3 regions of the Microbacterium sp. NPDC096154 genome follow, and region 3 is predicted to be linked to each of the others. Evidence: predicted binding sites of a transcription regulator. Region 3 holds the regulator's gene; each other region holds the start of a gene.
What was found. Region 3 encodes LexA, which represses DNA repair genes until DNA is damaged. Its sites were predicted from a motif close to TCGAACANNTGTTCGA; they were not measured.
Positions count from the first base shown of each region.

Region 1: a site for LexA is predicted at 5,313-5,328, ahead of imuA' (DnaE2-dependent mutagenesis accessory factor ImuA'). Genes of this name have one in related genera too.
Region 2: a site for LexA is predicted at 3,417-3,432, ahead of ABTW64_RS08560 (Rv2578c family radical SAM protein). Genes of this name have one in related genera too.

Region 1 covers NZ_JBEOSM010000006.1:63,319-71,218, reverse strand. The annotation lists gene ABTW64_RS09885 (error-prone DNA polymerase) at 1-2,875, opposite strand, end outside; gene ABTW64_RS09880 (DNA polymerase Y family protein) at 2,907-4,520, opposite strand; gene imuA' (DnaE2-dependent mutagenesis accessory factor ImuA') at 4,517-5,200, opposite strand; gene ABTW64_RS09870 (SCO4848 family membrane protein) at 5,409-5,627, opposite strand; gene ABTW64_RS09865 (helix-turn-helix domain-containing protein) at 5,703-6,056, shown strand; gene ABTW64_RS09860 (hypothetical protein) at 6,090-6,395, opposite strand; gene ABTW64_RS09855 (hypothetical protein) at 6,434-7,333, opposite strand; gene ABTW64_RS09850 (phosphocholine cytidylyltransferase family protein) at 7,380-7,900, opposite strand, start outside.
Region 2 covers NZ_JBEOSM010000005.1:63,289-71,188, reverse strand. The annotation lists gene ABTW64_RS08570 (M15 family metallopeptidase) at 144-1,097, shown strand; gene ABTW64_RS08565 (EamA family transporter) at 1,088-2,131, opposite strand; gene ABTW64_RS08560 (Rv2578c family radical SAM protein) at 2,304-3,374, opposite strand; gene ABTW64_RS08555 (hypothetical protein) at 3,714-6,626, shown strand; gene ABTW64_RS08550 (hypothetical protein) at 6,623-7,900, shown strand, end outside.
Region 3 covers NZ_JBEOSM010000008.1:174,055-181,954, forward strand. The annotation lists gene ABTW64_RS12390 (alpha/beta hydrolase family protein) at 1-1,569, opposite strand, end outside; gene lexA (transcriptional repressor LexA) at 1,642-2,334, opposite strand; gene ABTW64_RS12400 (LysM peptidoglycan-binding domain-containing protein) at 2,605-2,991, shown strand; gene ABTW64_RS12405 (histidinol-phosphate transaminase) at 3,051-4,157, shown strand; gene hisB (imidazoleglycerol-phosphate dehydratase HisB) at 4,210-4,815, shown strand; gene hisH (imidazole glycerol phosphate synthase subunit HisH) at 4,812-5,501, shown strand; gene priA (bifunctional 1-(5-phosphoribosyl)-5-((5-phosphoribosylamino)methylideneamino)imidazole-4-carboxamide isomerase/phosphoribosylanthranilate isomerase PriA) at 5,578-6,324, shown strand; gene ABTW64_RS12425 (SseB family protein) at 6,308-7,075, shown strand; gene ABTW64_RS12430 (DUF1844 domain-containing protein) at 7,109-7,519, opposite strand; gene infC (translation initiation factor IF-3) at 7,790-7,900, shown strand, end outside.

The DNA of each region.
Region 1 (7,900 bases), on a different contig from region 3:
ACTCGAACGCACCCGCCGTCGCGAGGGATTCGAGGTGCTTCTGCGTGATGCCGGTGCGCCGAACCAGCTCGTGCAGGTCGCGGTACGGGCCGCCGCGGTCGCGCTCGGCGACGATCCGCTCGGCCGTCTCCGTGCCGATGCCGGTCACCGCCGCCAAGCCCAGCCGCACGGCGAAGGCCCCGTCACGGCGGTGCGCGGCCGATTCGTCGGGAGCCTCCCGGTCGAACGGACCCGGCTCCGGATGCACGCGGGTCAGGCAGTCATCCTGCCCGGTCATGCTGCCGCCCCCGTCGGCGAGCGGCTCGAGCGTCTCGGTCGCCGACGAGCGGTTGAGATCCGGCCGGCGCACCTCGACGCCGTGGCGCCGCGCATCGGCGGTGAGAGAGGCGGGGGAGTAGAAGCCCATCGGCTGCGCGCGCAGCAGCCCTGCAAGGAACGCGGCCGGGTAGTGCAGCTTGATCCACGATGACGCATAGACCAGCAGCGCGAACGACAGCGAATGCGACTCGGCGAAGCCGAAGTTCGCGAATGCCTGGATACGCGCGTAGATGCCATCGGCGAGGTCGCCCGTGATGCCGTTCTCGGCCATGCCTGCGTAGAGCTTGTCGCGCAGCCGGTCGATCTTCTCCTTGCCGCGCTTCGAGCCCATCGCGCGGCGCAGCAGATCGGCATCCTCGCCCGAGCACTCGCCGACCGCCATCGCCATCTGCATCAGCTGCTCCTGGAACACCGGGATGCCCAGGGTGCGGGCAAGCACCGGCTCGAGCTTGGGATGGTCGTATGTCACGGGTTCGTCGCCCATCTTGCGCCGCACGAAGGGATGCACCGCGCCGCCCTGAATCGGACCGGGTCGGATGAGGGCGATCTGGATCACGAGGTCGTAGAACCGGCGCGGCTGCAGGCGCGGCAGCAGGCCCATCTGCGCGCGTGACTCGACCTGGAACACTCCGATCGAGTCGGCCCGGCACAGCATGTCGTAGACCGCCGCCTCTTCCTTCGGCAGGGTGGCGAGCGCCCATTCCTCGCCCGTCGAGTCGCGGATGAGGTCGAAGCAGTGCTGCAGAGCGGCGAGCATGCCCAGCCCCAGCAGGTCGAACTTCACCAGCCCCATCCACGCGGCGTCGTCCTTGTCCCACTGGATGACCGTGCGGCCGGGCATGCGCGCATGCTCGATCGGCACGACCTCACCGACGGGACGCTCGGTGAGCACCATGCCGCCCGAGTGGATCCCCAGGTGCCGCGGCGCCTTGAGCAGCTCCGACGCGTATTCGATCACCTGATCCGGGATGTCGTGATCCGGGCCGGTCTCGAGGCCCGCGCCCCATCCCTCGACCTGCCGAGACCAGGCATCCTGCTGCCCGGGCGAGAAGCCGAGTGCGCGGGCCATGTCGCGCACCGCGTTCTTCGGGCGGTACTGGATGACGTTGGCGACCTGGGCCGCGTTCTCGCGGCCGTAGCGCTCGTAGACCCATTGGATGATCTCCTCGCGGCGGTCGGAGTCGAAGTCGACGTCGATGTCGGGCTCCTCGTCGCGCAGGGTCGACAGGAAGCGCTCGAACGGCAGGTCGTACGCGATCGCGTCGACTGCCGTGATGCCGAGCAGGTAGCAGACCGCGCTGTTGGCGGCCGAACCACGGCCCTGACACAGGATGCCGCGGCGCCGGGCCTCGGCGACGATGTCGTGCACGATCAGGAAGTAGCCCGGGAAATCCTTCTGCTCGATGACCGTGAGCTCCTTCTCGATGCGTGTGCGATCGTCATCGCTCAGGTCGGGGTAGAGGCGCGGCGCCGCATCCCAGACCAGCTTGCGCAGATAGGACATCGGGGTGTGACCGGCCGGCACCTCCTGCTTGGGAAGCGCCGGACGCATGCGCCGCAAAGGGAACGCCAGTTCGTCGGCGAGTTCGACCGTGCGCGCGACGGCTCCGGGGTAGCGCGCGAAGCGCGCGGCCATCTCTGCTCCGCTGCGCAGATGGGCGGAGGCGTGCGAGGGCAGCCAGCCGTCGAGTTCGGCCATGCTCCGAGTCGATCGCACCGCCGCGACTGCAGCCGCCAGTCGGGCCTTGTCGGGTGAGGCGTAGTGCGCGTTGTTCGTGGCGAGAACCGGCAGGCCTCGCTCAGCGGCGAGGGCTGCGAGCACGTCGTTGCGCCGCGAGTCGAGCGGATCACCGTGGTCGGTGAGCTCGACCTGCACCGCATCCGGACCGAACAGGTCGACGAGGCGGTCGAGGGCGGCGGCTGCCTCCACGGGCGCGCGCGCCGGGGAGCCGGCCAGCGCGCGCCGCACGGCTCCCTTGCGGCATCCCGTGAGGATCACCCACTGCCCGTCTGCCTGCTGCGCCAGCTCGTCGAGGTCATAGAACGGACGCCCCTTCTCCGCACCCCGCAGCTGGCCATGGGTGAGGGCCCCGGCGAGACGTCGGTACCCCTCCTCGCCGCGTGCGAGTGCCAGCAGATGCTCTCCGGCCGGGTCGGGCACGCCGTTCTGCGGCGCGGGCAGTCCGAGCGACAGCTCAGCCCCGAACACGGTCTTCACCGCGGTCTCCTCGGCTGCCTCGGCGAAGCGCACCAGGCCGTAGAAGCCGTCGTGATCCGTGATCGCGAGGGCGTGCAGCCCGAGGCGCTCGGCCTCCTCGACGAGTTCCTCGGGAGACGATGCTCCGTCGAGGAAGGAGAACGACGAGTGCGCGTGCAGCTCGGCGTAGGGCACGGGGTTCTCGGGGCGCCGAATGGGCGGCGCCTCGTACGCCCCGCGCTTGCGGCTCCACGCCGGGCTGTCGCCGCCTTCGGCACCCGCCGGACGCGCGTCGGGACGACGACCGCTGAGGGCCCGCTCCAGCTCGGACCAGGGGACGGGCGGGTTCTGCCAGCCCATCAGCCGCACCGCCGTTCGTCGTCGAGGAGGGTCATGAGTACCGTCCTTCGATCCACCAGCGGTCGTCCTCCAGCACGAGCAGCCACGCGGTCTGATCGGCGTCGACCATCTGGAACCGGTGGGCGCGGCGCGCGCGCTCGGCGTCCCACTGCCGCTCGATCACCGGCCAGGGACCTGCCCAGGCTTCGATCGGGCGACCGTCGAGCACCGCAGGCGGCGCGGTGATCCCACCCCGCTCGTCGACCGCGACGGGGGCACCATCGGCTGTCAGCACGGCCGCGGACCGGCGTGCGCGGAACACTTCGCTGGGCAGCGGCGACGGAAGACTGCCGGGCCACGGCAGGTCGCGCGGCTGGGCGGGGCGCTCGGCGTCGCCCCAGGGCACGCGTCGCTCACGCTCGCTGAGCCAACGGCCGCCCGCAAGCAGCGGGGTGACGACGCCTCGGTGACCGAGCATGGCCTGCACGCGTGACATCGCGTGGTGCAGGCGCTCGTCGGGGCCCTGCCCGACGAGCGCGGGCTGATGATGCGCGGTGTCGTCGACCGCTTCTGGCTCGAGGCGCACGAGGCTCACGCCGCCGTTCTCACCGCCGAAGGGCGCATCCGGGCTCTCGAGAGTGGCCTGCAGCTGCCAGCGCACCCGGTCGACGAGCGCGGGCGCATCGAAGCAGGTGGGATGCAGCCATACGCGCTCGCTGCGTCCGCCGCGATCGTCGAGCAGGGTGATACGCACCTCGGTGCACACCAGCCCGGCTTCGTGGAGGCCGGCGATCACGTCGTCGGCCGTGGTGCGCACGGCGAACGCCACCTGATCGGCGAGCTCGAGGGGAGGCTCGAACTCGATCTCACGCGCCAGCTCGGGTGGGGGGACACGCGGCACCACGGGGCGCGAGTCGGCGCCGCCGGCCAGCGCGTGCAGCCGGGCGCCGTGTTCACCCAGCCGGTCGCGCACCGCCGCGAGGTCGAGAGAGGCGAAGTCGCCGAGGGTCTGCACGCCCAGACGCGCGAGCAGGGCGACGATCTCGTCGTCGTTCACGGCAGCGATCGTCAGGGGTGACAGGAATGCCGCGGACGCCTCGCGGGGGATGACCCGGACCGCCCCCGGACCCATCAGCCGCGCTGCCTGCTCGGCGGTGAACAGCCCGTCGGCCACGCCGGCGCGCGCGTCGGGAATGCCGCAGGCGGCCAGCTCGTCGAGCAGTGCGTTCGCTGCCTGCTCCTCGCCGCCGTAGTAGCGCGCGGGACCGCGGGCACGCACGGCGCACAGGCCGGGCCGCAGGGGCTGCACGCCCGGCGTGAGCTGCTCGATGCGCGACAGGATCGGATGGAACGCGCGCTCGTCGCGCCCCGGATCGGCCGGTACCAGCCGCAGCCGGGGGCACGCGCCCTGGGCGTCGCGCCGACGCTGACCGCGGCGCACGCCTTCGCGGCGCGCGGAAGCCGAGCAGGCGACGACCCGATTCGCGTGCATGATCGCCACCGGAGCGTCGGCCGACCCGTCCGCTGCATCGCCGTCGCTCGCACGCAGCGCGGCCCGTGCCTCGTTGTGCAGCAACGCGGTGATCGGCCAGTCGGGCAGCCAGAGGACGATGACTCTGGTCGGGGGAACATGGCTCGGAGAGACCCGATCGGGAGGCAGGATCATCCCGCCACCGCCCCGAGCCGATCGAGACGTCCCACTGGGCGCCAGGTGGGGCGTTGCGTGGCGGTATCGGTTGCGACCGCCGGGGCGCCGAGGGGACCGGGCAGCTGCACCCGCACCGAGCGAGGCACAGGGAAACGGCGGCCGATCGCCGAGACGGTCACCTCGCGCGCGGCCAGCAGGCCGTGTCCCTGGCCGAGACCGCTCCATGCGGGGTCGTGGAGGCGCAGCGTCGCCTCGGCCTGAGGCCACGCGCCCTGCACGAGCAGCACCCCGCCGCGGTCGCGCAGCTTGGCTCCGATGCGGGCGGTGTCGCCGTCGCGTGCCGCCCGAGGAGGGCGCACGGCGACGACGGGGAACACCTCGGCGACCGCCGAGGTGACGGGGAGCCAGCGGTCACCGGGCTCGGGAACGAGAGCGAAGCGCTCCAGATCGACGCCGTAGCTCTCGGCGGCCTCCGCGGCCAGCTCAGGCATCCCGATGGCCGCGCACCAGGATCCCGCACGCGACGGGGCCGACAGCAGGGCCAGCAGCAGGCTTGTGGCCGTGTCGAGGCTGTAGACCGCTCCGGGGCGCAGCCCGCCCTCCGGGAACAGAGGGGCGAGCGCGGGGTGCACGGGCATCGCGTCGACCTGTGCGCTGCGGCGCTGCATGCGAGTGATCTGCGTACGCAGGCGCTGCACCTCTGCCAGCGTGTGAGTCGCCGGCGTCCGCGTCTCCGGTGCGCCGGCTTCGGAAGCCCTGGCCCCCCAGCGGGAGGCGGTCTCGTGAAGTGCCATCCCCATCCCTCAAGAGTAGAACTGATGTTCGAAGAAGTCGATCTGGCTTCGAACGCTAGTTCGTACATCCGACATCCTGGATTCGGATGCCCGATGGGTGGGTCGGGGCGGGTCAGGCGCGTGTGAGTGCGGCGATGCCTGTGGCTGCCGATGCGACCGCGAGCAGCAGCGCGATGCCGATCAGCACGGCATGCACCGTGAGGAAGCGCGTCCGCCGACCGGTCTCATCGCGGGCGCGGGGATCTTGGGCTACGCGTCGGTAGAACGCGGGCCACACAAGTGTGTTGAAGACGGCGTTCGCGAGCAGCAGTGCGGTAAGGAGGATCGTCACTCATCGAGCCTATGACGCGCGGGTGGGCAGATGTGCCCTAACTGGTATAACGACATATCACGCACGATGAACGGCATGACAGAACCGACCTCTCCGGTGCGCCTGGTCGATCCGCATTCTCCCGCCGCTGCCAAGGTCGGTGAGCGCATCGGCGAACTGCGACGCAAAGCGTGCCTGAGCCGCCCCACGCTCGCCGACTGCGCGGACCTCGACGTGCGCCACCTGCAGCGAATCGAACGGGGACATGGCAACCCCACGCTGCTGAGTCTCATGCAGATCGCGGTCGCGCTGGAGGTGCCCCTGTCGTACCTCGTCGAGGATCTGGTGCCGGAGGACATGCCCGCCACTCGTCGGCCCTACGGTCACAGCACCCGCGACACCCAGACCCGTCGCCGCTACTTCGCCGGCAACGGAGCCCTCGAGTACTGATCGGCCGGCCCCACGGCTGGGGATGCGGTCGGATCAGACCACGAAGGCCCACGCCCACTCCCGGTCGTCGCCCGGGCGGAACCACGTGACGGTGATCGTCGTGTCATCCAGATCGCACGCACACAGGCACAGCTCGCGGGATTCTCCGGCTCGCATGTGACCCCACGGCTCGGCCTCGACGAAGAGCGGGCCATCGGCGATGTGCACGCGCACGTACTCCGCCGATTCGGCGCCCGCGTTGACGAGCAGGGGATGGGCGGCGTCGTCGCGACCCACATGCCACGGAACGCGGTATGCGAGAGGGGCAGGCGGTTCGGTGTGGTGGAGGGCTCGCAGCATGGGGCGAAGCTACGAGGGGGCGGGGACCCCGGAAGCCTTCAGGAGTGGTCGGGCGGCGAATCTGTGGAGGAATCGAGGGACTTGCGCGCTGGGGACGAGCGGCGGGGGATCCCTCTGCCCACGACCGACCCGATCCTCTTCACGCCGCGCAGCGCGCTGTGCTCGAGCCGCTCGGCGCCCGGCAGCGGCTCGAGCTCGGCGGGCAGTGCGGCCGGAGCGCCGCCGAAGGCCTTGCGCGAGGCGGCCAGGACACGTCGGCCCAAGATGTGGTTTCCTGCGCCGCCGATCGCCGCCCCCACGCCGAACGGCATCGCCTTGCCGATCACCGACGCGCCGCCGCGCCGGGCGAAGTGATGGATGAACGATGTCTTGAGGCGGTCGAGCAGCGGACCCACCGTGGCGCGGGGCAGCGTCTTGGTGACGAGCTCTCCCCAGTAGGCGGAGCGCGTGCCCGCCCCCGCCGCCTGACCGGCGAGCTGCCGCACGAGGTTCACGCCCTCGTCGCCCAGCATCAGCGTCAGCACGAGAGCACGCGCCCGGTCGGGCGATTCGATCGCGATGCCGTGCACCTCTGCGAGCGACTGGGCGAACAGCGCCGTCGCCTCGAGGAAGCCCACGGTCTCCGCGCCGGCCAGGCCCAGGGTCACGGCCGTGCCGACGCCCGGCACGACGGCCGTCGCGCCGACGGCGGCACCGCCGGTCGTCACGGCCGCCAGATACCGTCTCTCCAGGATGCGGACGATCTCATCCGCGGTCGCCTCAGGGTGTCGCAGCCGAATGGAGCGGATGTGCGCGACCACGGCAGGGCGCTGCACCCGGATGACGCGGTCGAGCACGCGCACCAGAAAAGGGTGCTCCTCGTGTCCCGCGGGCGGGAGGCCGCCCTTCCAGGGGGCGTCGGCGGGCAGCGAATGGATCTTGTGGACCTTGGCTGACACGCGGCGATCCTAGGGCGTCGGTGTGAAAGGAGGCCGAGGGCCCGCGTCAGACGTATTCGTTGGCGTGGACGAGGTCGTCGGCCGTGTCGACCTCGACCGCATACAGGTCGGAGATGTCCATGGGCCGCAGCTTCACGCCATCGTGCTGGATGGCCAGCTCGAGGCCTCGCTCGAAGTAGTCCTGGTCATCGACGCGTGCGAGGTGACGCATGAACGCCGGCTTGTCGGCGCGCGAGATGTAGTTGATGCCGACAGCCTCGCCGATGCCGCCCACGACTGTCTTCGACAGCTCGGCGATGTGTCCCTCGGCGTCGATCGTGTACTTGACCTCTTCGTCGCTGACCTTGGCGGTGTTCACGGTCACGAACGAGCGGTCCGCCTCGATGAGCGAGATGGCTCGGCCCAGCACGCGCGGGTCGAAGACCACGTCGCCGTTCATCCAGAGCACGCCCTTCTTGCCCGTGGCCTGGAGCGCGCGCAGGAGGCTCTTCGACGTGTTGGTCTGGTCGTACCGCTCGTTGTGCACGTAGGTGGCGTCGGGGAACGCGTCGATGATCGTCTCGGCAC
Region 2 (7,900 bases), on a different contig from region 3:
GCCGCGCGCGCGTGCCGGAGGCGCGTCACTACACTGGCCCCGCACCGGGGCCCGAGCCCGGCGCGGGGGGAGCCATGTCCGGAGCATCGACGCGCCTGGCACGCCGGGGCCTGCGGCCCGCGCAGGTGGGTCAGACTGAGGACATGAGCCTCGCGCAGCGCGTCGCCGTGCGACGCCGGGCGGTGCGCCTGCGGCGCACGCGCCGGGTCGCGCTGATCGCGCTGGCCGCAGGCGCGGTGCTCACGGCGGAGATCTCGCTCATCAGCCAGCTCGTCTCGCGCGGTGAGGCGGCCGCCGTGGTGCGCGAAGCGGCTCCGCAGTCCGCAGCGACGCCCGAGCCGATCATCCCGGTTCCGAAGATCGTGCAGGTCCCCGCGGCCGATCCGACGTGCGAGTCGACCGAGACGGGGGCGGCCCTGACCGCCAAGGATCCCGCGGCCGTCTTCGAGGCTTTCGGCGGTGCCGCGGCGCTGCGCGAGGCGATCCTGGCGGGCGCCGCGCCGTGCGTTCCGCTCGACGACCCGGCGCTGCCGTGGGTGGTCGTCAACAAGAAGCGCCCGCTGGAGCCCATCGACTTCAGGCCCGCCGAGATCCGGGTGCCGCCGTCGAGCATCGTGCAGGGCGGGCTGCGTGCCGAAGTCGTCGACTCGTTCGAGCGGCTCGCCGCCGCCGTGGCGGAGGAGGCGGGGCGGATCGCCCTGTTCAGCGGGTTCCGCTCCCACGGGACGCAGGTGTCGACCTACAACGCACAGGTGGGCGCGCGCGGCCGGCAGGGCGCCGACGCGCTGTCGGCCCGGCCGGGATTCAGCGAGCACCAGCTGGGGCTGGCCGCGGATGTCGTGGCCTGCGGCCCGGCCGGCTGCGGCACGATCTACCAGCTGGGCGACACCGCGCAGGGCCGGTGGCTGGCCGACAACGCCTGGCGGTTCGGATGGATCGTCCGCTACGAGCACGGCCACACCGAGACGACGGGCTACGACCCCGAGCCGTGGCACCTGCGCTACATCGGGCCCGAACTCGCTGAGGTCTACCACAAGGGCGGCCACCACACACTCGAGGACTTCTTCGGTCTCCCGCCCGCGCCCGACTACGACTGATCTGACAGGGACTGATCCGACAGGGACTGATCCGACAGGGACTGATCCGACAGGGGCTGATCCGGTGCGCGGCCGGCATCCGTCACCGGCAGCTCGGGAACCGTCAGCGGCGGCTCGTCCGGCGTCGGTCCGCGGTGGGCGGCACGCACCTCGCCGACCTTCACGAGCACCACGCCCGCGATGATCGCGGTCGCACCGAGCCATTGCGATCCGGTCGGCAGAATGCCCAGCAGCAGCGCCATCCAGGCGATCGCGAACAGCGTCTCGGTGTAGCCCGCGAAGCTCGCGACCGTGGCGCCGAGCCGGCGTACCCCCGCGATGCCCAGCACATAGGCGGCGACCGTGGCGATGAGGACGACCCCCGCGACGACGAGCCATGCCGGCACGTCGACGCCCGCGAGCGTGGCGGCGTCGCCGCCGATCGCGAAGGGCACAAGCCCGCTGGCCGCGACGACCGTGAGGATGAGGGCACCCACGCCGAGCCCGAGGCCGGCGAGCGTCACGGGTGGCAGGCCGTGCGTGCCGCTCGCCGCGGACGCCCAGTACACGGCGTTGCCGACGGCGCCGACGAGGCCGAACAGGATGCCCAGCGGGTGCAGCGCTGCGCCTCCGACGCCTGACACGAGCGCCAGGCCCAGCACGGCCACGGCGACGCCGACCAGCGTCAGCGCCGCAGGCGCGATCCGGCTGCGCGCCCAGGTCCACAGCACCAGCAGCACGGGGCCCAGGTACTCGATCAGCAGTGCCAGGGCGGGCGGGATGAACTGGGCCGCCATGAAGTAGCCCAGCTGTGCCAGCACGACCGCGAACACCCCGAACGAGAGCAGCTGCCAGCGCGCCGCTCGCAGGATGTGCCATCGGCCGCGCAGCGCCACGAGCGCCGGTACGAGCAGCACCGCGGCGGCCAGGCTGACGCGCAGGGTGGTGACGGCCCCCGCCGACCAGCCCGCCTCGAACAACGACGCGGCGAACATGCCCGACAGGGCGAACGTTCCCGAGCTGGCCAAGGCCAGGACCAGCCCCGCGCTCGACATCCCGCGGCTCTCGGCGCCGCCTCTGGCCGCGCTCGAACCACCTGCCCCGCGTGACCCCGGCATCGCTCCTCTTCCTCGCGCTGCTCGGGCCTCCCGGCGGGAGGGGAAGGGTCGCGCGTGGCTTCAGATTACTGCGGCTCCAGATGCCGGGCAGTCGTGCAGGGAGTCGACCTCAGAACAGCGTCGCGGGCTCGGGGAGCGCGGCCCTGGCGGCTCGGCCCCGCGTGGTGGTCACGATGCGCGAGGGAGCGGGCGCCTGTCGGGCGGCGCGCTGCCAGGCCGAGTCGGCGCGGCCGTCCAGCCCATGCGCGCGTATGAGCGGTCGGATGCGCTGAGCCAGCAGGGTGCGATATGCCTGCGGCGCATTGACGGAGGCCCCGGGATACAGTCCCCGGTACGCGGGCAGCAGCTCCGGATGCTCGCGCGCGAGCCAGCGCATGAACCACGGCTTCACGCCGGGGCGCAGGTGCAGGGCGCCGTGCACGACGCGTGCCGCTCCGGCGGCTTTCACTCGTTCCAGCGCGGCGTCGAGCGCCTCGGACGAATCGGTGAGGTGCGGCAGGATCGGCATCAGGAACACCGATACGGGAAAGCCCGCGTCAGCGGCCGCGCGAACGGTGTCCAGCCGGGCCTGCGCGGTCGGCGTGCCCGGCTCGATCGCCTGCTGAAGCGCGTCGTCGTACACCGCGATCGAGAACGCGAGCGAGATGGGCACCTGGTCGTGCAGGCGGGTGAGCAGCGGCAGGTCTCTCCGCAGCAGGGATCCCTTGGTCAGGATCGAGAACGGCGTGCCCGACTCCGCGAGTGCGGTCGTGATGCCGGGCATGAGCCTGTAGCGCCCTTCGGCCCGCTGGTACGGGTCGGTGTTCGTCCCGAGCGCCACGTGCTCGCGCTTCCACGAGGCCCGCGCGAGCTCGCGCCGCAGCACGTCTTCGACGTTGACCTTGACCACGATCTGCGAGTCGAAGTCGCGGCCGGCGTCCAGGTCCAGATACTCGTGCGTGCCTCGGGCGAAGCAGTAGACACACGCATGCGTGCATCCCCGGTAGGGGTTGATCGTCCAGTCGAACGGCATGCTGCTCGAGCGGGGCACGTGGTTGAGCGCCGACTTCGCGGCGACCTCGTGGAAGGTGATGCCCGCGAACTCCGGCGTCGTCACGGTGCGCACGAGCCCGTCCAGCTGCTCCATCCCGGGCAGGGCGGCCTCGTCCGCGACGCCGAGCTGCTGTCCCTGCCACCGCATGAGAACAGTCGAACAAAACTACGAGAGCATGTCAAGTGCCACTCGAAGAAATCTTCGGTGGGGGCCGCGCACCGCGCCCTGTGAGCCGGCCCACGCGGCTACGCCGGCCGGCGCCGGGGCCTCCTGCAGTCGGTCTGCGTTGCGATGACGATGCGCTTGAGACGGCGCCGCCGGTACTTGTGGAGCACACAGCGCAGAAAGATATGAGGATATCGATATACGCTGTTCGGTATCAGGCGTTCGGGGAGGGAGTGCCTGACTCCGCCGACGCGTGCGACGGTGCCCGCGCGGCATCCCCGTCGCCACCGGGGCGCCGCCCCGATCACACGGGGAGCCGCCATGGAAGACCACGCTCGACGGGGCGCGCGCCGCATCGGCGCGGTGCTCGCCGTGGCCGTGGTCGTCGCCGCGGGCGTGCTCGTCTCCCTGGTGTCGTCGCCCGATCGTGCCGACGCCGCCACCACGCTTGTCGTCGACTCGCCGGCCTGGGGTGGGCAGGATGCCACGCCCGGCGACGGCCTGTGCCGCACGACCGCGGGCACGTGCACCCTGCGTGCGGCGATCGAGGAGTCCAACGCGCTGAACCTGCCCGCGGGGGAGCTGACGATCACCGTCGATCCGTCGGTGCCCGTCGGCGGCTTGACCGGTGCCCTGAACTACACGACCAACCGGATGCTCTCGACGGCGATCTCGTACGAGGACACGGGCGGCGCCATGTTCCATGTGACGGCGCCGGTGACGATCGATCTCGGCCATCGCCTGCAGGCGGACGGCTCGGCGACCGACGGGGCGGCGGCGATGTTCTACCTGAACGGCCCGGACATCCGGCTCCTCAACGCCGACCTCGTGCGCGGCGTCGGCGAGACGGGGATCGTCGTCGGTCCCGACGCGCGAGACGTGGTCGTGGACGGCGGCGGCGGTCAGATCAACACCGACAACTCGTACTACCCCGAGCGCTTCATGGTCATCCGCGAGGGCGTGCAGGGGCTGACCGTGCGCGGATACGCGATCCGCGGCTTCTGGGACTCGGTCACCTCTGGCGGCGTGTTCGTCTTCAACTCGCTCGCCCCGTACACCCCTCGGTCCGACATCGCGATCACCGACATCGACGTGCTGTACAACTCCGGCACCGCCTGCGGCGCCTCCGACGGATCGGGATGCCGCACGCGCCTCACGAACTTCGTCCCCTGGAACCCCGCGAACAACGTGACCAACGGCCTGTCGTTCACTCGCATGCACGTGCAGAACATGACGACGCAGAACGCATTCTCGTTCGCCAACTCGCAGGACTGGACGGGCGGCACCTCGGTGTCGATCTCGGATCTCGAGATCGCCGACAACGTCTTCGTGAACAACGTCGGCCGCGGCACCGGCGAGGCGAACCCGTTCATCATGCTGCCGCTCGGCGGACATCTCACCGGCGAGACGCACATCAGCCGCAATGTGTTCTCGCGCGCGACGAGCGGCCAGACCTACGCGATCTACTACGCGGAGGGAACGCGGCTCGGCGACGACTCGACCGCCGACAGCACCGTCGCCTCGCAGGTCTACATCGAGGACAACTACTTCAACGGCTACACGGCCAACAGCATCCGCGTCTTCCAGTCGGGCCTCGTCACGGTGGCCGGCAACGCCTTCGGCACGCGCAGCGGCTCGCAGGCGCGGCCGGGCATCGTCGAGGAGTACGACGACGGCGGCCCCGTGATGCTGAACACGTACCACGGCATCGTCGATCACTCGGCGAACCAGGGCATCCGCACGTGGTACCCCTCGAGCGCGGCCGCCGTGCTCACGGCCGCGCCGGCAGCGGGGGTGGCAGTGGCGGACGACCCGCGCGACGGGGCAGTGCCGACATGCCTCGCGCAGGTGCCGGTCGTCCGGGGCGCGGGCACCGACAACGACTCCCAGCCCGCCGGGCAGCCCGTCACGCTCGACGTGTTCTGGACCGCCGACCGCACGGCCGAGCTGCACGTGGGCCGGGTCTCGGGCATCACGGGCGACGCGGCCACGATCGCGTTCCCCCTTCCCGTCGGGGACATCGCGCTGCCCGACGGCACGGCTCGCGCCGTGGATCCGGGCACGGGCGCCGTGTCGGGCTATGTCCGGCTGCAGACGCACGTCGAGGGCCTCGGCCAGCTCGAGTCGTCGCAGTACTCGCGCGTGGTCGCGGTGTCCGGGGGCTGCCGCCCGGCGCTCACGCTCGAGCAGGCAGCGGGGCAGAGCGACCCCACGCTCGGACGCGACCTGCGGTTCACCCTCACGAGCTCGATGCCGCTCGACTCGGGCACGGTCACGGCCGATGACATCACGGTGACCGCGGCCCCCGTGACGACCGGCGACGTGCAGACCATCGACGCGACTCGTCTGAACCCGCGCGTCGTGGACGTGAGCGCCATCGACGGGTCCGGTGGGCTGCAGTTCGAGGTGGTCGTGCAGGTCGACGACACCGCGGCGGTGTCCGTGGCGCTGCCGGCCGGCACGGTCGCCGCGCCGTCGGGCCTGACGAACCAGGACGCGGCGGCGAGCGTCGACGCGCAGGTGACGTACCTCAATCCCGTGCGGGTGGCGCCGCGCACCTTCCCGGTGGTGACCGGCGAGGCGCGCGGCGAGGACGTGGTCATCAGCCTCGCCCCGGATGCGCCGCTGCCGATCGCCGACCTGGTCTTCGCCGGCACGGTCGCGCAGCCTGACGGCACGCCGCTCGTGACGGCGAGCCCGGAGCAGCCCGTGATCCCCGCCGGCGAGAGCGAGGCGCCCACGGTGACCGTGAGGGCGGCCGCTGGTGACGTGGCGGCGAACACGGCGACGCGTCTGTCGTACGTGCTCACGTCGGATGACGCGCAGTACGACGGCCTCGTGGTGCCCGAGCTCGTGCCCCGGCTGTTCGCGACCGACCCCGCCCTGCGCATCGAGCGGGACGGGTACGTGGGCATGACCGACGAATCGTCGCCCGAGACGATCGTCGCCACCGGCCAGCCCGCACCATCCGGCTCCCGGCTGAAGGTCGGACAGCGCGCGTGCTTCGTGTTCACGGTCACCAATGTGTCGCAGGACGACTGGGCCACGGTGCTGACGAACATCGAGGTCGGCGACACCGACGAGCGGCTGGGCGCGGAGGGCCACATCGGCACGATCCCCGCGCTCGGCATCGGCGAGCAGACGCAGCTGGCAGAGTGCACGACCCTCGCATCGGTCGACACGACCGCGAACGAAACGACCGCGGACGACCCGATCGACGGAGGCGCGTCGTGAGCGGCGCAGGCGCCGGACGCCGCGAACGGCGCGCCCGCACACGCTTCGGGGCGCTGCTCGCTGTCGGGGCGCTCGCTCTCGCCGGGCTGGCCGCGTCCGTTGTCTGGGCCGCGGGGCAGGCCCGAGCGGCGACCGTCGACCTCGTCGTCAACTCGACGAGCTGGACGGGCAACGATGCCTCGCCGGGCGACGGCATCTGCCGCACGTCCGCCGGCAACACGACGTGCACGCTGCGGGCGGCCATCCAGGAATCCAACGCGCGACCGGCGGGCGACATCGTCACCATCACGGTCGACCCCTCGATCGCGGTGGGCACCGCGATGACCGGCTCGATGGAGGACGGCGGCCTGCTCGAGCCGGAAGACCGGATGCTGACCAGCGCGATCACGCGCGAGGACAACGGCGCCATCTTCAACATCACGAAGCCCGTCACGATCGACCTGGGCCAGCGGCTTGTGCTCAATGCCGAGGGCTTCGGCGGCGCGTGGCTGGCCGGCCTGCCGATCCTGACGGGGGAGGGCGCGGAGACCGCGCTGTTCCACATCGGCGCCTCGAACGTCCAGCTGCTCAACATCCCCAATCCGCTCTCCACGGGCACGTCCTTCGTCGTGGGTGCCGGCGCGAGCAACGTGCTGATCGACGGCGGCGGGGCCACGGTCGGCGTCGGTGAGACGGTCGCCCCGGAGCGCTTCGTCGCCATCCGGGAGGGCGCATCCGGCGTCACGGTGCGCCACTACCGTGTGACCGGATTCACCGGCAGCGGCGCATCCGGAGGCGTCTTCGTCTTCGCGTCGCACTCGGCGACCGCGCGGTCGAACATCGTGATCGACGACGTGGACGTGGTCTACGGGCCGACGAGCACCACCACCTGCACAGGCGGAGGACTGCTCAGCTCCGCCGACACGAGCGGATGTCGCACGCACATCGTCAACTTCTGGAACGGCAGCAGCCAGACGTGGACGAACAACGTCACGAACGGGCTGACGTTCCAGAACATGACGGTGCAGAACCTCGCGGCGCAGAACGCCTTCAAGTTCGCGGGCGACTTCGACCGCGCCGGCGGCAACAGCGCCACGATCTCCGACCTCTCGATCATCGACAATCGGTTCCTGAACAATCAGGGTTCCGGTACGGGAGAGGCCAACCCGTTCGTGCTGCTGCCGCTCGGCGGCAAGCTGAGCGGCGAGACGACGATCAGCCGCAACGTCTTCTCGCGCGCGACGAGCGGACAGACCTATGCGCTCTACTACGCGGAGGGCTCCTCTCTCGGCGAC
Region 3 (7,900 bases):
GACGGCGCACAGCACCGTCCAGCCGCCCGCGGAGCCGCCCTTGATCGCGATGCGTCCCGGGTCGGCCAGCCCGCTCGCGGCGAGCCCTCGCGCCGCAGCCGCGGTGTCGGCGACGTCCACGATGCCCCAACGGCCGCGGAGGCGGTCTCGGTATTCCCGGCCGTAGCCTGTGGAGCCGCCGTAGTTGACGTCGAGCACGCCGATGCCGCGGCTCGTGAAGTAGGCGACGGCGAGCGACAGCTCGCCGGACGCGTGAGCGGTCGGCCCCCCGTGCACGAGCACCAGGTAGGGAGGCAGCTCACCCTCGGGGCCGGTGGCCTCCGGGTTCGTCGGCGGGTATGCGAACGCGTGCACGTCGCCGTAGGGGCCAGCGAACGTGAGGGACTGCGACCGCGGCAGCCACTCGGCGGGGAGCGATGCCACGCCGCCGCGCACGGCCTCGATCGTGCGGGCGTCGACGTCGAGCAGCCAGAGCCCACCGGGCACCTGGGTGCCGGCCCCCGTGAGCAGCACGCGCGCACCCCGTGCGTCCCGCACCAGGACCCCACCTGACAGGGGCGTCTCGAGGGCATCGACGGCGCCGCAGGTGGGGTCGAGCAGCACGAGGTCGTCGCTTCCCTGGGTGCGCACGGCCAGGACCCGCCCGTCGTCGAGCGGCGCGTACCAGCGGGCGCCGAGGTTCCACAACGGGCCCCCGGTGTCCGCATCGGCGGGAGCGAGCGCCTCGGGTCCTGTCGCGGTGAGGCCCTCGAAGCGAACCCAGCACAGGTTCCAGCGCCCGTCGCCCGGACCGCCCGGCAGGTCGGCCGTGAACATGAGCTCGTCGTCGCCCGTCCACTCGGGTTGCAGCGCGGACACCGGGCCTTCCGCCGTGCGTCCGCCGGCGACCACGACATGCTCGGCCACCCTGCCGTCCGCGCCGATGCGTCCCACGTGCAGCTCGGAGGCGTCCCACGGCATGTCGGGGTGGTTCCAGGCGATCCATGCCAGCCGGTCGCCGCGCGGCGTGGGATAGGCCACGAAGTCCGAGCCCCCAACGACCGTCAGGATGGCTGGCGCGTCGGCTGCGGCCGACCCGTCGAGGGGAATCGTCACGATGTCCCGCGTGGGCACCCGCTCTTCGCCGTGCGTCTCGCGCACCGCCCACAGGACGCCTGAGCCGTCGGCCCCGGCTGCCCACGTGAGGTCACCGAAGCTCATGCCCTGGCCGCCGGGCGTGAGGGGCTCCGGCTGCGTGCCGGGCGACATCCGGTACACGCGCTGATCGGACGCCTCGACGAAGAGCAGCACGCCGTCGTCGGTGACGGTCCACGCCCCGCCGCCGTACTCGTGCACGCGGGAACGGGCGCTCCAGGGCGCCACGAGCACGGTCTCGACCGCTGCGCCGACGCGCCGCATGACCGCCGTGCGGCCCTTCTCGGCGGGTACGCTCTCGCCCCACCAGATCTCGGCCGCGCCCGCGTCGCCGTCGACGAAACGCGCGCCGTCGAGCCGGGGAGAGCCGCCGGCGATGTCGGACGCCGAGATCGGAGAGGGCCAGGAACCGTACGGGAGCGTCGTATGCGGCATGGCCCCACGCTAGCGGGCGTCGCCGACGCCGACGGCAGCCGGCGACGCGAGGTCGACGGCCCGGAGGGGCGATCAGACGGCGCGCATCACCGCGACGATCTTGCCGAGCACGACCGCCTCGTCGCCCAGGATCGGCTCGAAGGCCGAGTTGCGGGGCAGGAGCCACGTGTGTCCGTCGCGCTGACGGAACACCTTCACGGTCGCCTCGCCGTCGAGCATGGCGGCGACGATGTCGCCGTTGTCTGCGGTGTTCTGCACGCGCACCACGACCCAGTCGCCGTCGCAGATGGCCGCGTCGATCATCGAGTCGCCGCTGACCTTGAGCATGAACAGCTCGCCCTTGCCCACGAGCTGCCGGGGGAGGGGGAAGATCTCCTCCACCTGCTGGTCGGCAGTGATCGGCACGCCGGCGGCGATGCGGCCCACGAGCGGCACCATGGCGGCGTCGCCGACCGAGGGCACGCCCGCATCCAGGTTCTCGGCGGACTGGCCGGGGAGATCGATCAGCACCTCCATCGCACGGGTCTTGCCCGGGTCGCGCCGGAGGTAGCCGCTCAGCTCGAGCTGGCCCAGCTGGTGCGTGACGCTCGAGAGCGACTTCAGCCCCACCGCGTCGCCGATCTCGCGCATGGTCGGCGGGTAGCCCTTCGACTGGATCGAGCGCTGGATGACCTCGAGGATCGCCAGCTGCTTGTCGCTGAGGTTCTTGCGACGCCGCGTGCGGCGCTTCTCGTCGAGTTCGGCGGGCGTCTCCGCGGCGCTCATCTGACCGGCTCCTTCTCCTCCGACCCGTGAATGTCGGTGGCCCGTGGTGGGGTGCTGTCTGTCGTCGAACAGTCATCGAAACCGTATCCGAACCGCGGAGACATTCGGAAGATTCGTTCGAGCGTGTCGGGTGCGCAGGCCGCATTCGGTTCGAACAAGACGTTGACAGATTCGAACATTCGAAGATAGATTCGGAACAGAGCTTCGCATCCGGTCCTCCCGGCCGAGGTGCCGGATGCGAAGCCTCTCCGACTGAAGAAGGAGCCACCGATGAGCACCGTCAGCATCACCGCCTATGAGGTCACGGCCCCCGCCGCGCGCGTTGCGGCGCCGGCCACCCGCCTGCGTCTGACGCGTCGCGGACGTCGTGTGCTGGCTGCCCTCGCGGCGGCGCCCGTCGCAGCCGGGCTCGCGCTCGCGGTGATCAGCGGCGGCAACGCACTCGCCTCGCGCGAAGAGGGCGCGCCGGCCGGCACCTTCGACGTCGTCACGGTCATGCCCGGTGACTCTCTGTGGTCCATCGCGCAGGAGGTCGCACCGGCGGCCGACCCCCGTGACGTGGTCGACGCCATCATCGCGCTGAACCAGCTGCCCGGCTCGGTGGTCGCGGCGGGCGAGCGCCTGTCGATCCCGGTCGAGTACGCGGCCGCCGGCTGATCTCGCCCCGGGTCCCGCCGCGGACCCGCGCCGGCTGGTGGCCCGCAGGCGGCTCTAGCATGGAACGCGTGACCGCGACTCTCGACGACCTGCCCATCCGCGACGATCTGCGGGGGCAGAAGCCCTATGGCGCCCCCCAGGCTCCGCTCCCGGTGGCCCTCAACGTCAACGAGAACACGCACCCCGTGCCCGCTGAGGTGGCCGACGACATCGCCGACGCAGTGGCGCAGGCTCTGCGCGGTGTCAATCGCTACCCCGACCGGGAGTTCAGCGAGCTGCGCGAGGGGTTCGCCCAATACCTGGGGCACGGTGTCGACCCGTCGCAGATCTGGGCCGGCAACGGCTCGAACGAGGTTCTGCAGCACGTGCTCCAGGCCTTCGCCGGGCCGGGCCGCACGGCCTTCGGGTTCGAGCCGACGTACTCGATGTACCGGCTGCTGAGCCGGGGGGTCGGCTCGGAATGGCTGGCGGGCACGCGCGGCCACGACTACACGATCTCGCCCGAGGATGCCGCGCGACAGGTCGCGGATGCGCGGCCGGACGTCGTGTTCCTCTGCGCGCCGAACAATCCCACCGGCACACCGCTGTCTCTCGACGTGGTCGAGGCGGTCTACGACGCGACCGACGGCATCGTCGTGGTCGACGAGGCGTACCAGGAGTTCGCGCCGCACGATTCGCCCTCGGCCCTCACGCTGCTGGGCGGTCGCCCGCGCCTGGCGGTGTCGCGGACCATGAGCAAGGCCTTCGCCTTCGCCGGCGCGCGTGTGGGCTACCTCGCGGCGGATCCCGCACTGATCGACGCGCTGCGCCTCGTGCGGCTGCCGTACCACCTCAGTGCGCTGACGCAGGCCGCAGCCAGCGCCGCCCTGCGCCACACCGACACCATGCTGCGCATGGTCGACGAGATCATCGTGCAGCGCGACCGGATGGGCGCCACGCTCGAGGCGCTCGGCTACCAGGCTCACGAGTCGTGGACCAACTTCATCCTGTTCGGGGGCGTGGCCGACCCGTCCGCCACGTGGCAGGCGCTCTACGACCGGGGTGTTCTGATCCGCGACATCGGGATCCCGGGGCACCTGCGTGTGAGCGCGGGCACCGAGGACGAGACGACGGCGTTCCTCGAGGCGCTCGCGGACCTCGGCGACGCCGACCGCGGCACGCGCTGAGACGCCCTCCCAGCGGCCCGGCCGGAGGCGCGGCGCGACTAGACTCGCGAGCATGACGAACGCTCGAATCGCCCGCCGCACCCGCTCCACCAGCGAGTCGACCGTCGAGCTCGAGCTGAATCTCGACGGCACCGGCAAGAGCGAGATCTCGACGAGCGTGCCGTTCTTCGATCACATGCTGACCGCCTTCGCTAAGCACTCGCTGACCGACCTCACCGTCACCGCCACCGGCGACACGCACATCGACGCCCACCACACGGTGGAGGACATCTCCATCGTGCTCGGCCAGGCCATCCGCGAGGCGCTCGGAGAAAAGAGCGGCATCTCCCGCTACGGCGATGCCCTTGTGCCCTTGGACGAGGCTCTCGCGCAGGCGGTCGTGGACATCTCGGGGCGCCCGTACCTGGTGCACGAGGGGGAGCCCGCAGGCTTCGAGCACCACCTGATCGGCGGTCACTTCACGGGGGCGCTCGTGCGTCACACGTTCGAGGCGATCGCGTTCAACGCGGGACTGACGGTGCACGTGCGCGTCGTGTCGGGGCGCGACCCCCACCACATCGCAGAGGCCGAGTACAAGGCCTTCGCCCGCGCGTTCCGGCAGGCCAAGGCGCTCGACCCCCTGGTCGAGGGCGTGCCGTCGACGAAGGGCGCGCTGTGAGCGCCGCGGCCGCCCAGGAGACGCACGCGACGAGCGGGTCGCGTCGGCCTGTCATCGCCGTGCTCGACTACGGCTCGGGCAACATCCACTCCGCCGTCAAGGCGCTGCAGGCGGCCGGTGGTGACGTGCACCTCACGCGCGACCGGGGCCTCATCCGCGAGGCCGATGGCCTCGTCGTCCCCGGCGTGGGGGCGTTTCAGGCCGTGATGGAGCAGCTGCGCTCGGTGCGCGGCGGCGAGGTCATCGAGCGTCGCCTCGCGGGGGGCCGGCCGGTGCTGGGCATCTGCGTGGGGATGCAGGTCATGTTCGAGCACGGCATCGAACGCGGTGTCGACACGGAGGGCCTCGGGGAGTGGCCGGGCGTCGTGGAGGAGCTCAAAGCGCCGATCGTGCCGCACATGGGCTGGAACACGGTCGAGGCGGGCGAGGGGTCGCGCCTGTTCCGGGGTCTCGAGGACGAGCGCTTCTACTTCGTGCACTCGTTCGCGGCCCAGGAGTGGACGCTCGAGCCGCAGCGCCCGCTACCGCCTGCCGTGGTCACCTGGGCCCAGCACGGTGGACGCTTCGTCGCCGCGGTCGAGAACGGGCCGCTGTCGGCCACCCAGTTCCACCCCGAGAAGTCGGGCGAGGCGGGCATCCGGCTGCTGCGGAATTGGATCGAGAGCCTGCCCGGGGCTACCCTCTGAGATCGTGCCCGCGACGGGAGATGCCCGCCGCCCGTCGTCCGCCCCTGTGGACGACCCCCGAAGCACATTGGGAGCTATGAACGATTTCGCGTCCACGCCCGGACTGATCCTGCTGCCCGCCGTCGACGTCCAGGGCGGGAAGGCCGTGCGCCTGACCCAGGGCGCCGCCGGAACGGAGACCGACTACGGCGATCCCATCGAGGCCGCCGAGAACTGGGCCAAGCAGGGCGCAGAGTGGATCCACCTCGTCGACCTCGACGCGGCGTTCGGACGCGGCACCAACGCCGGCGTGCTGCGCAAGGTCATCAAGCACCTGCGCGGCGTGAACGTCGAGCTGTCGGGCGGTATCCGCGACGACGCGTCGCTGGAGGCGGCGCTCGAGAGCGGAGCCCAGCGCATCAACCTCGGCACAGCGGCGCTCGAGAACCCCGAGTGGACCGCGTCGGTGATCGGGCGCTACGGCGACGCGATCGCCGTGGGCCTGGACGTGCGCGGCACCACGCTCGCGGCGCGCGGCTGGACGCAGGAGGGCGGCGACCTCTGGGACGTGCTCGAGCGTCTCGAGGAGGCGGGCTGCAGCCGCTACGTCGTCACCGACGTCACCAAGGACGGCACCCTGCGCGGGCCCAACCTCGATCTGCTGCGCGAGATCACCTCGCGCACGACCAAGCCGGTCGTCGCCTCGGGCGGCGTCTCGAGCCTGGATGACATCGCCGCGCTGCGGCGCCTGGTGCCGAACGGCGTCGAGGGCGCGATCGTGGGCAAGGCCCTCTACGCGGGCGCGTTCACGCTCGCCGAGGCGCTGGATGTCGCAGCCGACTGACGGCGCGGACTCCGCAGGCGTCCCCTGGGAGGGGCGCCACTTCGAGGCGAACCCGCACGCGAGCGATGACGGATCCGCGGATCCCGCCCTGCTCGCGGCGCTGACGGCGTTCCGCGCCGGCCAGGGCGACCAGGCCGCTGTGGTCGACGCGCTTCGGCACGCGCGCGTGCTCATCCCGCTCGTCGCCGAGAAGGGCGACGAGGGCGTCGGAGCCCATGGCCTGCCGGTGGACAAGACGCAGGAGCTCTCGATCGTCACGGTCGCGGCACCGGATGGGCGCAAGGTGCTGCCGGTGTTCAGCTCGGTCGACGCGCTGGCGCGCTGGGACCCGCAGGCGCGTCCCATTCCCGTGGAGGCCGTGCGCGCCGCGCTGGCGGCCTCAGCGGAGCAGACCGACCTGATCGTGCTCGACCCCACGTCGGACACCGAGTTCGTCGTGCGCCGCCCCGCGGTGTGGGCCATCGCCCAAGGCGAGCCCTGGCTGCCGAGCTTCGCGAACCCGGATGTGTTCCTCGGGCTGCAGCAGAGCGTGTCGGGGGAGCTCGCCGTGCTCGACCTCACCGTCGAGCCGGGGGACCGTGAAGCGCGCCTGCGGGGACCGGAGCTGGTCGTGCGGCTCACGCTGATGTCGGGCCTCGACCGCGGTGAGCTCGACGCGGTGCTGGCGCGTCTCGCGCGCCGCTGGTCCACGGACGACCGCGTCGCCACGCTCGTGGATTCGCTGTCGGTCAAGCTCGATCGCGCCGAGTAGCGCGGGTCCGCGAGGGCGCGGACCCGCGCGCGGTCAGATGACGGGGCCGGTGTACTTCTCGCCCGGGCCCTTGCCCGGCGCGTCGGGAATGGTCGAGATCTCGCGGAAACGCAGCTGGAGCGAGCGCAGGCCGTCCCGGATGGGGCGCGCGTGCATGTCGCTGATCTCCGGTGCGGCGGCGGTGACGAGACCGGCGAGGGCGTTGATCAGCTTGCGCGCCTCGTCGAGGTCGATGTCGGCTTCCGCATCGGGCTCGTCCGCGAGGCCGAGCTTCACGGCGGCGGCGCTCATCAGGTGCACGCATGCGGTGCCGATGACCTCGACAGCCGCGACATCCGCGATGTCACGCACGGCCGATGTGTCGGAGCCGGCGCGCTCCTGCTCCTCCCAGCGCGCCTCGCGCTGCGCGTCGAAGGAATGGGTGTGTGCCGGATTGGTGCTCATGTGCCGCTCTCTGCTAGACTTTCCCGGGCTCCGGACCTTCTCGATGAGAATCCGGACGAAAGAGGATTCACATCCCACCCGCGCTTGCCGTTACAAGGCTACCGGGTCATGCACTCCCTCGCGTTCCACGCGGGTGTTCCAGGATGCGCCGTCGCGCCGAATGGATCTGGGTGAGGCCGACGCGTGACGTCTGCCGGGTGGATGCTGACTCTTCTCCCGCCCGTGGCACGACCCCGTCTTGACGAGCCTGTCGACGACGAGCATGTCGCGGTGGCTCTCCGTCACCCACCTATCAAGGAGTTCCGCATCAGCGATCCCCGTACCAACGAGCGCATCCGCGTGCCCGAGGTCCGACTCGTCGGCCCCAACGGCGAGCAGATC